DNA from 3 places in the Sodalis sp. RH22 genome. Region 3 is predicted to be linked to each of the others. Evidence: predicted binding sites of a transcription regulator. Region 3 holds the regulator's gene; each other region holds the start of a gene.
What was found. The regulator Fur, encoded in region 3, represses iron uptake genes when iron is present. The targets are predictions, from matches to a motif close to ATAATAATGAGAACNACTATCAA.
Positions count from the first base shown of each region.

Region 1: the regulator Fur is predicted to act here: its motif matches at 1,672-1,694, upstream of fhuF (siderophore-iron reductase FhuF).
Region 2: the regulator Fur is predicted to act here: its motif matches at 1,735-1,757, upstream of fepD (Fe(3+)-siderophore ABC transporter permease).

Region 1 covers NZ_CP178731.1:3,528,163-3,531,440, reverse strand. The annotation lists gene ACL2XN_RS16045 (creatininase family protein) at 1-682, shown strand, start outside; gene fhuF (siderophore-iron reductase FhuF) at 819-1,565, opposite strand; gene fhuD (Fe(3+)-hydroxamate ABC transporter substrate-binding protein FhuD) at 1,704-2,600, shown strand; gene fhuB (Fe(3+)-hydroxamate ABC transporter permease FhuB) at 2,597-3,278, shown strand, end outside.
Region 2 covers NZ_CP178731.1:3,299,852-3,303,129, forward strand. The annotation lists gene fepB (Fe2+-enterobactin ABC transporter substrate-binding protein) at 1-289, shown strand, start outside; gene entS (enterobactin transporter EntS) at 364-1,647, opposite strand; gene fepD (Fe(3+)-siderophore ABC transporter permease) at 1,780-2,766, shown strand; gene fepG (iron-enterobactin ABC transporter permease) at 2,766-3,278, shown strand, end outside.
Region 3 covers NZ_CP178731.1:2,309,933-2,313,210, reverse strand. The annotation lists gene alsR (transcriptional repressor AlsR) at 1-865, opposite strand, end outside; gene fur (ferric iron uptake transcriptional regulator) at 1,430-1,900, opposite strand; gene fldA (flavodoxin FldA) at 2,256-2,771, opposite strand; gene ybfE (LexA regulated protein) at 2,950-3,249, opposite strand.

The sequences.
Region 1 (3,278 bases), 1.2 Mb from region 3:
AATGAATTGGCAGCAGTTGGAAGAATACCTGGGCCGGGACGATCGGGTGGTGGTGCCGCTGGGCAGTACGGAGCAGCATGCGTTTCTCAGCCTGTCGGTGGATTCCATCCTGGCCGAAAAGGTCGCCGTCGAGGCGGCCGAGCCGCTGGGCATACCGGTATTCCCGGTAATGCCGTTCGGCATGACGCCGGCGTTCAGCGATTTTCCCGGCACCATCAGCCTGCGGGTCGGCACTTACCTCCGGCTGCTGTACGATATTCTCGATAATTTGAAACGGCAGGGCTTTAAGCGCGTTCTGCTGGTTAACGGCCACGGCGGTAATATGCCGGCGCAGCATATTATCAGCGAATGGATGGTGGCCAATCCCGAGGTGATGGTACAGCTGCATAACTGGTGGTGCGCGCCGCTCACCTGGGCAAAGGTACAGCAAACCGATCCGGTGGCCTCGCATGCCTCATGGATGGAAAATTTCCCCTGGACCCGGCTGGCGGGCGTCGCCCAGCCGGACCGGCAAAAACCGATGCTCGATCTGGTCGGCTTTCGCAAGCTCAATCCGGCCAAGGCCCGCGCGATGCTGGGCGACGGCAACTACGGCGGGTATTATCAGCGCGCCGACGAGGAGATGCTGGCCCTCTGGCAGGTGGGTGTCGAAGAAACCCGGCGCGTGATGGAACTGCTCTGATCGCCGCCCGGGCAAGGCACCGTGCGGGGAGCCGTTTATGCGGCGGGAGTACCCGCGGCGCGAGCGGCCGCCGGTGCGAGGCCTGGGGCGCGGAGAAATACGTCTTGCCCGGCGTCATGCCCGCAGTGGCGAACGCTTAGCCCTGCTGTTCCCGATGCCGGCATTTACGCTCTTGCGCCACCAACAGCGGGCAGCTCGGGCAATATTCCAGGCCGCTGAGCTTATAGCGCAGGCAGCACAGCCGGCGGATGATTTTCGGGCCGGCGTCGTGCTCCACCACCCGTACCGGCTGATACAGCCGGTTGGGCGCGCCGTCCGTCAGGGTTTTGGTGGCGAGAAACGCCCTGGCTTCCCCGGTATCGGCGCCTTGTTCCGCGGCCATATCGATGCCGTGGGCGACGCGGATGGCGGCGTTGTTCCAGAACAGGCCCGGCCTGATGCCGGCCAACTGGCCGAAGGTCCGGCAAACCGGCAGCACATGCGTCTCCAGCAACTGCCCGAACAGGGCGGGGATGGCGACGCCGCCGGCGATTTTTGCGCCGCGATCGGCCAGGATAAATTTTTCCGGCACGGCGGATTGCGCTCCCTGGGTAAACTGAATCGCGCGCGGATCCGCCGGCAGCCGCCAGTCATGCAGCAGCGCGATCCTTGTCCAGGGCGCCAGCAGCAGGGCAAAATACCACTGCGACCACATGGAGATCACCGCCGCCCGGTCACCCCCTTCGTTCAGCCGCAGGAACGGCTCCAGTAGCGCCAGCGCCGTTTCCGGCGCGCATAAATCCGCCGCCGAATAGCCCGTTCCGCCGCTGGGAACGGAGAAGAGAAAACTGCCGTTGATATCAATGGCGCATCCGGGGGTGGGTGCTGCTGCGTCAGGCTTCATACGCTTCCTGTATCGATCGGGACTATTGATTAAGGACAAGGCAAAGAGCTTCCGGCAGGCGGGCGGCTTGCGGTCTCTCTCCAAATGCGCATAATAGGCGATCAAAATCAGAATGATAACTATTAATATTTAAAATTTATGCAGACTCATGATGCCTATCGCCGACGTCTTTTACAGGCGATGGCCGTGTTGCCCTGGTGGTTTTCCCGCCGCGCCGCCGGCGCGCCCATACCCGATGCGGCACGTATTATCGCGCTGGAGTGGCGCCCGGCGGAGCTGCTGCTGGCCCTTGGCGTGACGCCGATGGCCATTGCCGACGCGCCGAATTACCGCAGCTGGGTGGCGGAGCCGGCGCTGCCGCCGTCGGTGCTGGACGTGGGGCTGCGCAACGAACCGAATATGGAAGCGATGCAGCGCCTGGCGCCTTCGCTGATCCTGCTATCGGAGGGTTTTGGCCCGGCGCCTGCAAGCGTCGCGTCCATTGCGCCCACCATGACCTTCCGTTTTAGCCGGCAAGGCGATAGGCCTTTGGCCGTGGCCCGCCAGGATATCGTCGCCCTGGCCGGGCGCCTGGGGATGCCGGATCGGGCGCAACGGCATATGGCCGATCTCGACCGGCAACTGGACCAGACCCGGCAGCGGCTGGCGTCTGGATCCCTTCCGCTTCCCCCCGTCTTGCTGTTTTCCTTTATCGACAGCCGCCGCATCATGGTTATCGGCAAAAACAGCCTGCTCCAGGATGTGCTGGATCGGGTGAGGGTGGCGAACGCCTGGGACGGCGAGGAAAATGTCTGGGGCAGCGCAACGGTGGGCCTTGAGCGGCTGGCGCAGTTCCGGGGCGTCAGGGCGCTGTGTTTTCATCGCGGCGCCCAGGATCCCCTGGCGGAAGTGGCCGGTTCCACGCTTTGGCAAACGCTGCCTTTTGTCCGGGAAAAACAGCTGCGGGTGCTGCCCGCGGTGTGGTTTTTCGGCGCCACCCTTGCCGCCATGCGCTTTTGCCGGATGCTCGGGCAGGCGATGGAGCCACGGGCATGAGTAAACGCGTTCCGCGCTTATCCGCCGCATTGGTCCTGGCGTTGTCGCTTGCCGCGCTGTCGCTTGCGGTATTTAATTTAACCCTTCAGCTCGCGCCCGGTTTATGGTGGCGGGCGGCGTGCCATCCCGATACCGGCAGTATTGATCAAATGCTGTTTCACTACAGCCTGCTGCCGCGCACCGCGCTCTCGCTGCTGGTGGGCGCCGGGCTGGGGCTGGTGGGGGTGGTGTTCCAGCAAATACTGCGCAATCCGCTGGCCGAACCCACCACGCTCGGGGTGTCGGCGGGCGCGCAACTGGGGCTCACGGTGGCGACCCTCCTGGCGTTGCCGGGCGACGAGGCGACCCGCCAACTGGCGACGATAGCCGGCGCGCTGGCGGTGGGCGGCCTGGTGTTCGGCGTTTCCTGGGGGCGCCGGTTGTCGCCGGTCACCCTGATTCTGGCGGGATTGGTCTTGGGGCTTTACTGCGGGGCGGCCAAAAGCCTGCTGGCGCTGCTTAACTATGAGCGGCTGCAAACCCTTTTTCTCTGGAGCAGCGGCATGCTCAACCAGCAGGATTGGAGCAGGGTACAGTTCCTGCTGCCCCGGCTGGCCGTCGGCCTGCTGCTGATATTGCTGATGCTGCGACCGCTGATGCTGATGGGATTGGATGACGGCGTGGCGCGCAACCTGGGCC
Region 2 (3,278 bases), 990 kb from region 3:
GGCCGAACCGCCCGCCACCCCCGTCGGCGGCCGAAGCATGGGCGTGCGCAAGGACATCGTCCAGCTGTCCGGCGAAAACCTGGCCGCCGGCCTGAACGGGCAAACCTTTCTGCTGTTTGCCGGCGATGACGCCAGCGCCCGGTTGCTCTTGGCCAATCCGTTCCTGGCGCATCTGCCGGCGGTGCAAAACCGCCGGGTCTACGCCCTTGGCAACGACACCTTCCGCCTTGATTACTACAGCGCCAGCAATGTGCTGGCCCGCCTGGAACAGCTGTTCGCCAAGCCGTGATCTTTCCCCATCCTGCCGCGTGGCTAACCGCGTCATGCCGCGGCCATTCCCGGCCGGGCGGGGATTCATGGCGGTTATGGCTCACTGCGGCCGGCGGGCGGGATTTCATCCGCCGGCCGGCCCTGATCCCGATGCCGCGCCATATCCACGGCGCGCAGGCCCCGCAGCGCCAGCGCCGGCAGTAGCCCCGCCAGGGCCGCCGCCAGGCCGAACGCCGCGGCGGCCAGCCCCGGCGGCATCAGGGTGCCCAACCCCCCCAATACCAGCGCCCCCAGCGCGTCGCCGGTGACGTTCTGCGCGGTCCACAGGCCGTTGATGCGGCCCAGCAGATGATCCGGCGTCAGCTGTTGTATCAATGCATATTGCAGCAGCGAGTTGATGGCGCTGAAATAACCAAAGCCCGCCAGACACAGCAGCGCCAGCGCGTAGCACGGCATCAGGCTGCATGCCGCGACGCAGATAAACGCCATGACGGCGGTAAGCAGCAGCATTCTTCCCGGCCGCGCCGTGGCGGCGACGCGGCCGCTGGTAAACGCGCCTATCGCCGCGCCCAGGGGCACCGCCGCATACATCAGCCCCAGCCGGGCGGCGTTGATATGCCAGCTTATCGCCAGCGCCGGGTAAAGCACCCGTACCGCGCTTGCCATGGTCAGCAGGGCGCCGATCAGCGCCACCAGGCCGATGGTTTTATGACGAAACAGATAGGCCATGCCGCCGGCCAGCGCGTGCAGCGGGTGTTCCCGGGGCTGGGGAGGCGGCGCCAGCCTGGGCAGGCGCAGCAGCGGCAACAGCGTCAGCAGCGTGCCAAGCGCCGCCAGCCCGTAGTTCCAGGCCACCCCGCCGGAGGCGATGACCAGGCCGCCCGCCGCCGGTGATAAAATGGCGCCGAAGCGCACGGTCAGCATGCTGATGGCGCCCGCCTGCATGACATTTTCCCGCCCGACCAGCGACGGCGTGGCGGCCAGCAGCGCCGTCACCCCCACCGCGCCAAAAAAACCATCCCACACCGCCAGCAGATAAATCGCGAACAGGGACGGTACCGGCAGCAGCGCGTTAAGGCACAGGCCGATAAACCCCACCCCGCAGGTTGCGCGGGCAAACAGGATAAGCCCGCGCCGCTCGCGGCGATCCGCCATCACCCCGCCGGCCAGCAGGCCGACGAACATACCGCCGCCCGCCAGCGTCACCGCCAGTCCGACCTGCAGGGTGGACCCCGTCATGGCCTGTATCTGCACCGGCACCGCCACCGCCAGCATGCCGAGCGCCAGGATGGACAAAAACCGCGCGATAAAAACCGCCCGGAAGGCGGGGTGGGTTTTCAGCAGGCTGATATCGAGTAAATACGAGGGTTTTTGCATAAGACGCTAACTATCCGGGGAATTCGACGCCACTGGGCGCTGCAATCAGGGAAGCAGTCATGCTATCATAAGTTATTGCGAGTAATAACGATAATAAATATCATTATCATATAATTTATGGTTTAGCCTTTTATGCGCCATTATTACGGATTGCTGTTAAGCGGCGTGCTGTTGGCATTATTGATGGCGGCGAGCCTCTTTATCGGCGCCAAAACCATTCCCGCCGACCAGGTATTGCCCGCGCTGACCGGCGCCTGCCGCAGCCCGGATTGTATTATTATCCTCGAGAGCCGCCTGCCGCGCACGCTGGCCGGGCTGCTGGCGGGCATCGCCCTGGGGCTGTCCGGCGCCCTGATGCAAACCCTGACCCGCAATCCGCTGGCCGACCCCGGCATTCTTGGCGTCAACGCCGGCGCGGGGTTCGCCGTGGTGCTGGGCATCACCTTTTTCGGCGCCGCCTCCATCGATCGCTACCTGTGGTTTGCCTTTGCCGGCGCGCTGGCCGCCGCCCTGCTGGTGGCGTTAATCGGCGCGGCGGGCGGCGGGCGGCTGAACCCCATTCGCCTCACCCTGGCGGGCGTGGCGCTGGGCGCGGTGCTGGACGGCATGGCTTCCGGTATTTCCTTGCTCAATCCCCTGGTCTACGACCAATTGCGCTTCTGGCAGGCCGGTTCGCTGGATATCCGCAGCATGGCGGCGGTAAACGCCGTTATCTGGCCTATCGTCCTGGGCACCGGTCTGACGCTTTGGCTAACGCGGGCGCTCAATACCCTGGGCATGGGCAGCGAACTGGCGACGGCGCTGGGCTCGCGGGTGGGCCTGACGCAGCTGCTCGGCCTGGCGGCCATTACCCTGTTATGCGGCGCGGCTACGGCGCTGGCGGGGCCGATAGCCTTTATCGGGCTGATGATGCCGCATATCGCGCGCTGGATAGCCGGCCCGGACCACCGCTGGCTGCTGCCCTGGACGCTGCTGCTTACGCCGCTGCTGCTGCTGGGCAGCGATATGGCGGGCCGGGTGATGGTGCCCGGCGAGCTGCGCGTATCGGTGATAACGGCGCTGCTCGGCGCGCCGGTGCTGATAGCCCTGGTACGCCGCCACCGGATGATAAGCCGGTGATGATGGCGAACCGGCACGCCCGGATCAGGACGTCGCTGACCGTCGGCATCCTGCTGCTTGCCTGCCTTGCGCTGGCGATTTACGCCCTCGGCGCCGGGTCGCTCCCGCTTCCGGCCCGGCAGGTGGTGGACGCCCTGCGCGGCGCGGCGGCGCACAATATCCAGGTTATCGTGACGCAATGGCGGCTGCCCAGGGTGGCGATGGCGTTATTGCTGGGCGCGGCGTTGGGCGCCAGCGGCGCTATTTTCCAGTCGTTGATGCGCAACCCGCTCGGCAGCCCGGATGTCATGGGTTTCAATACCGGCGCGCACAGCGCCGTATTGATAGCGATAGTGCTGTTCAACAGCAGCTATCTGGGCATAACCGGCGCGGCCCTTGCCGGCGGCCTGCTGACCGCCGCCGTAGTCTACCTGCTGGCCTGGCGCAACGGCATCCAGACCTTCCGGCTCATTATCGTCGGCATTGCCGTTCGCGCCCTGCTGGTATCGCTTAACACCTGGCTGGTGGTCAGC
Region 3 (3,278 bases):
ACTTGGTAATGGAACTCGTTTTTTCCAGGTTTTTATTCGCCAGCTCGATATCCTGCCGCGCTACCGAGACATAAAACGCATCCAGCAGCGTAAGCTGCAAAATACGGGCCGAAGCGTTTCTGCCTAATAACGGCGTTTCCGGCGCCGGTGAACAAATATTAAAATCAGCCAGCTGGGCTATGGGGGAATTGCTGCTATGGGTAATACAAATGATCTTGGCCCCATTATCCTTGGCAATCGACACCACCCGTTTCAGATCGCTGGTGCGGCCCGAATGGGATACCACTAACGCCACATCGCCCGGTTGCAACAGGGAGGCCGACATCATCATCAAATGCGCGTCCAGGTAGGCATTGCAACGCAAGCCGATTTTCAGGAATTTATGCTGCACGTCCGCGCAAATGGAATTAGAGCCGCCGACGCCGTACAGCTCGCGCTGATGGCCGGCAAAAAAGCATTGGGCCGCCTGCTGGATGACGTTGGCGTCGACTATCGCCTGGCCTTCGACAATGGTGCGTACGGTCAGGTTAAACACTTTGTTGACCACATCCTCCGGGCTGTCGGTGGGCGAGAGTTCGGCGGTGATATCATGGTCGGCATGATCGAAGTACTCGACGATGGCGCTGCGCAGCTGGCGAAAGCCGCTGAAACCGAGAATTTTCGACACCTTGACAATCATGGCTTCCGACAGGCCCAGACTCAGGGCCACCTCTTTGATCCCCGAGACGTCGGTGAGGTTGCCGGGAGATAAAAACCACTCCACTATCCGGCTTTCGTTTTCAGTCATGCCTTCTTGTTTAATACGAATATAAGGAGCAATGCCTATGCCGCGCGGCATATCGTTTTGCAGTTCCGCATCATTCATCTGGACTATCTCTGGTGATTAACATTGCCTGTCACTATATCACCATGGCGAAAGTTTAAAATCTGCTGCGAACTTCACGTTTTTTATTAATTTATAAATTAACTTTTTGTGTAAAAATCGAGTCATCGATCCGGGTTAATTTCAGGAAGGTATTTTTGGCTATATTAATTCAATAAAATCATATAATTAAAATGTATCTTTTGTTGTCGCTTACTGCTGACAGCGAAAAATAGCTTTATCATCAGATTCACAGAATAATTTACCCGGTGAAAAAATCGCAATAAAAACGCTGTCGTTTCAATGGATTACGCAAATTAGCCCAAAATAGCGTCCCAGGGCCTCTATTTATTCTTTATTTATTTTTATTTTCTGTGAAGTTTTCTGGAGTTTGCCGGCGGTGAGCACGGCGGTGATTGGCGGATACGACGCTTGTCGACGCGCTTCGGGAAGGAAACGTTACCAGGGAAGGGGACGGGCGGCGTTTAGCCTCATTGAAAAAAAATCGTTGCAGGGTGAGAAAGCGGCGCGATAACAGCCGCTTTGGAGAAACGGACCGCGCCGCGGTTATTCTTTTACGCCGTTGAGCATATCGGCGTGATCGTGCAGCGTTTCGTCTTCGCGGCAGTTGCCGATTTCACAATGCCCATACAGATATAAGCTATGGTTGGTCAGCTTGATATTGTGCCTTTTGGCAATATCACGCTGGCGCGCTTCGATGAACTCGTCGCGAAATTCGATAACCTTGCCGCAGTCCAGACAGATCAGGTGGTCATGATGATACTGTTGCGTCAGTTCAAAAACGGATTTGCCGCCTTCAAAATTGTGGCGGGTTACGATACCGGCGTCGTCAAATTGGTTTAGCACGCGATATACCGTGGCCAGGCCGATTTCCTCACCCATATCGATCAGTTTTTTGTACAGATCTTCCGCACTGACGTGATGGCATTCCGGATCTTGCAACACTTCCAGAATCTTCAGTCTGGGAAGGGTGACTTTCAGGCCGGCCTTCTTCAATGCAATATTATTGTCAGTCATGCGGGTTTAGTCCTGTTACTTTGATAATCTGATTGTAGGCTAACTTAGCCTATAACATCGGTCGGCCCGAAAAATGTGACGCCGTCTCATTATAAGACTGCCTGTCCAAAATGAAAACCGCGCCTTGTTAACAACTATAGCCCGTTTCAGGGGGCGAATTCTGCAACATTTTGCTAAAAAGGGTGGAACCGCTGCGCTATTGTACCGCGTTGTGGATAAAAGTTAAAAACTTGTATCTATTAATTTGAAAGGATTTAGTTATCAGTGAGGTTGGCGGCGCCGTCCCGACGCCATGACGGCAACCGATTCCCTTGCCGGGCGCCGCGGCGGCGGCACCCTCCCGCACGGCTTGACTTTAGCTGAGCTGCAATTCAGCGCTGATTTGCTTCACCCAGCCGTCCACGCGTTCATTGGTCAGCTCGGGCTGGCGGTCTTCGTCAATGGCCAGGCCGATGAAGTGATTGTCGTCCGCCAGTCCTTTCGACGCTTCGAAATGGTAGCCGGCGGTGGGCCAGTGACCGACGATGGTCGCGCCGTTGGGCTCGATAATGTCGCGAATGGTGCCCATGGCGTCACAGAAATATTCGGCGTAATCCTCCTGATCGCCACAGCCGAACAGCGCCACTTTTTTGCCGGAGAAATCTATTTCTTCCAGGGTGGGGAAAAAATCATCCCAGTCACATTGCGCTTCGCCGTAATACCAGGTCGGGATGCCGAGCAGCAGGGTGTCGAACCGCGCCAGGTCTTCTTTACTGCTTTTGGCAATGTCATGAACTTCGGCAACATCCGCACCCAGTTGCTTCTGAATCATTTTGGCAATATTTTCGGTATTGCCGGTGTCACTGCCAAAAAAAATGCCTACAGTTGCCATGAATTTGAAAACCTCTTAAATATTATGGATATGTTCCGTAACAGAATCAGCGATGCTCTGCGGCAATCATAGCAGACCCTAATGCGGGGAGAAACTCGCCGGCCGGGTTTTGTCGCAAATTTGCCCCGTTCGCGGCCTTGGGCCCTGGACGGGATGGCGCTTTACCGGGCCGGCAAGTTTACTCCGGATGCGGATCCGCGCCTTGTTGCCGTTCAAGCTCGGCCAGTAAAATCAATTCGATCAGCTCGCTGCGCGACAGGTTTTGCCGGTAGGCCAGCTCATTTAACGCATCCACCGCCTCGGCGTTGATTTTCAGCTCCACCCGGCGCAGGCCGCGCTTTTTATCCCGGCGCAGCTGGTTACGCTTGTTGATGCGCAACTGCTCATCGCGGGACAGGGGGTTCGTCTTCGGTCTTCCCGGGCGCCGCTCATCGATAAATAAATCCAGGGTGGTGCGGTCCGTTTGTTCTTTTGCCATAGGTCATGAAGGGATTGTGCATCAAGAAG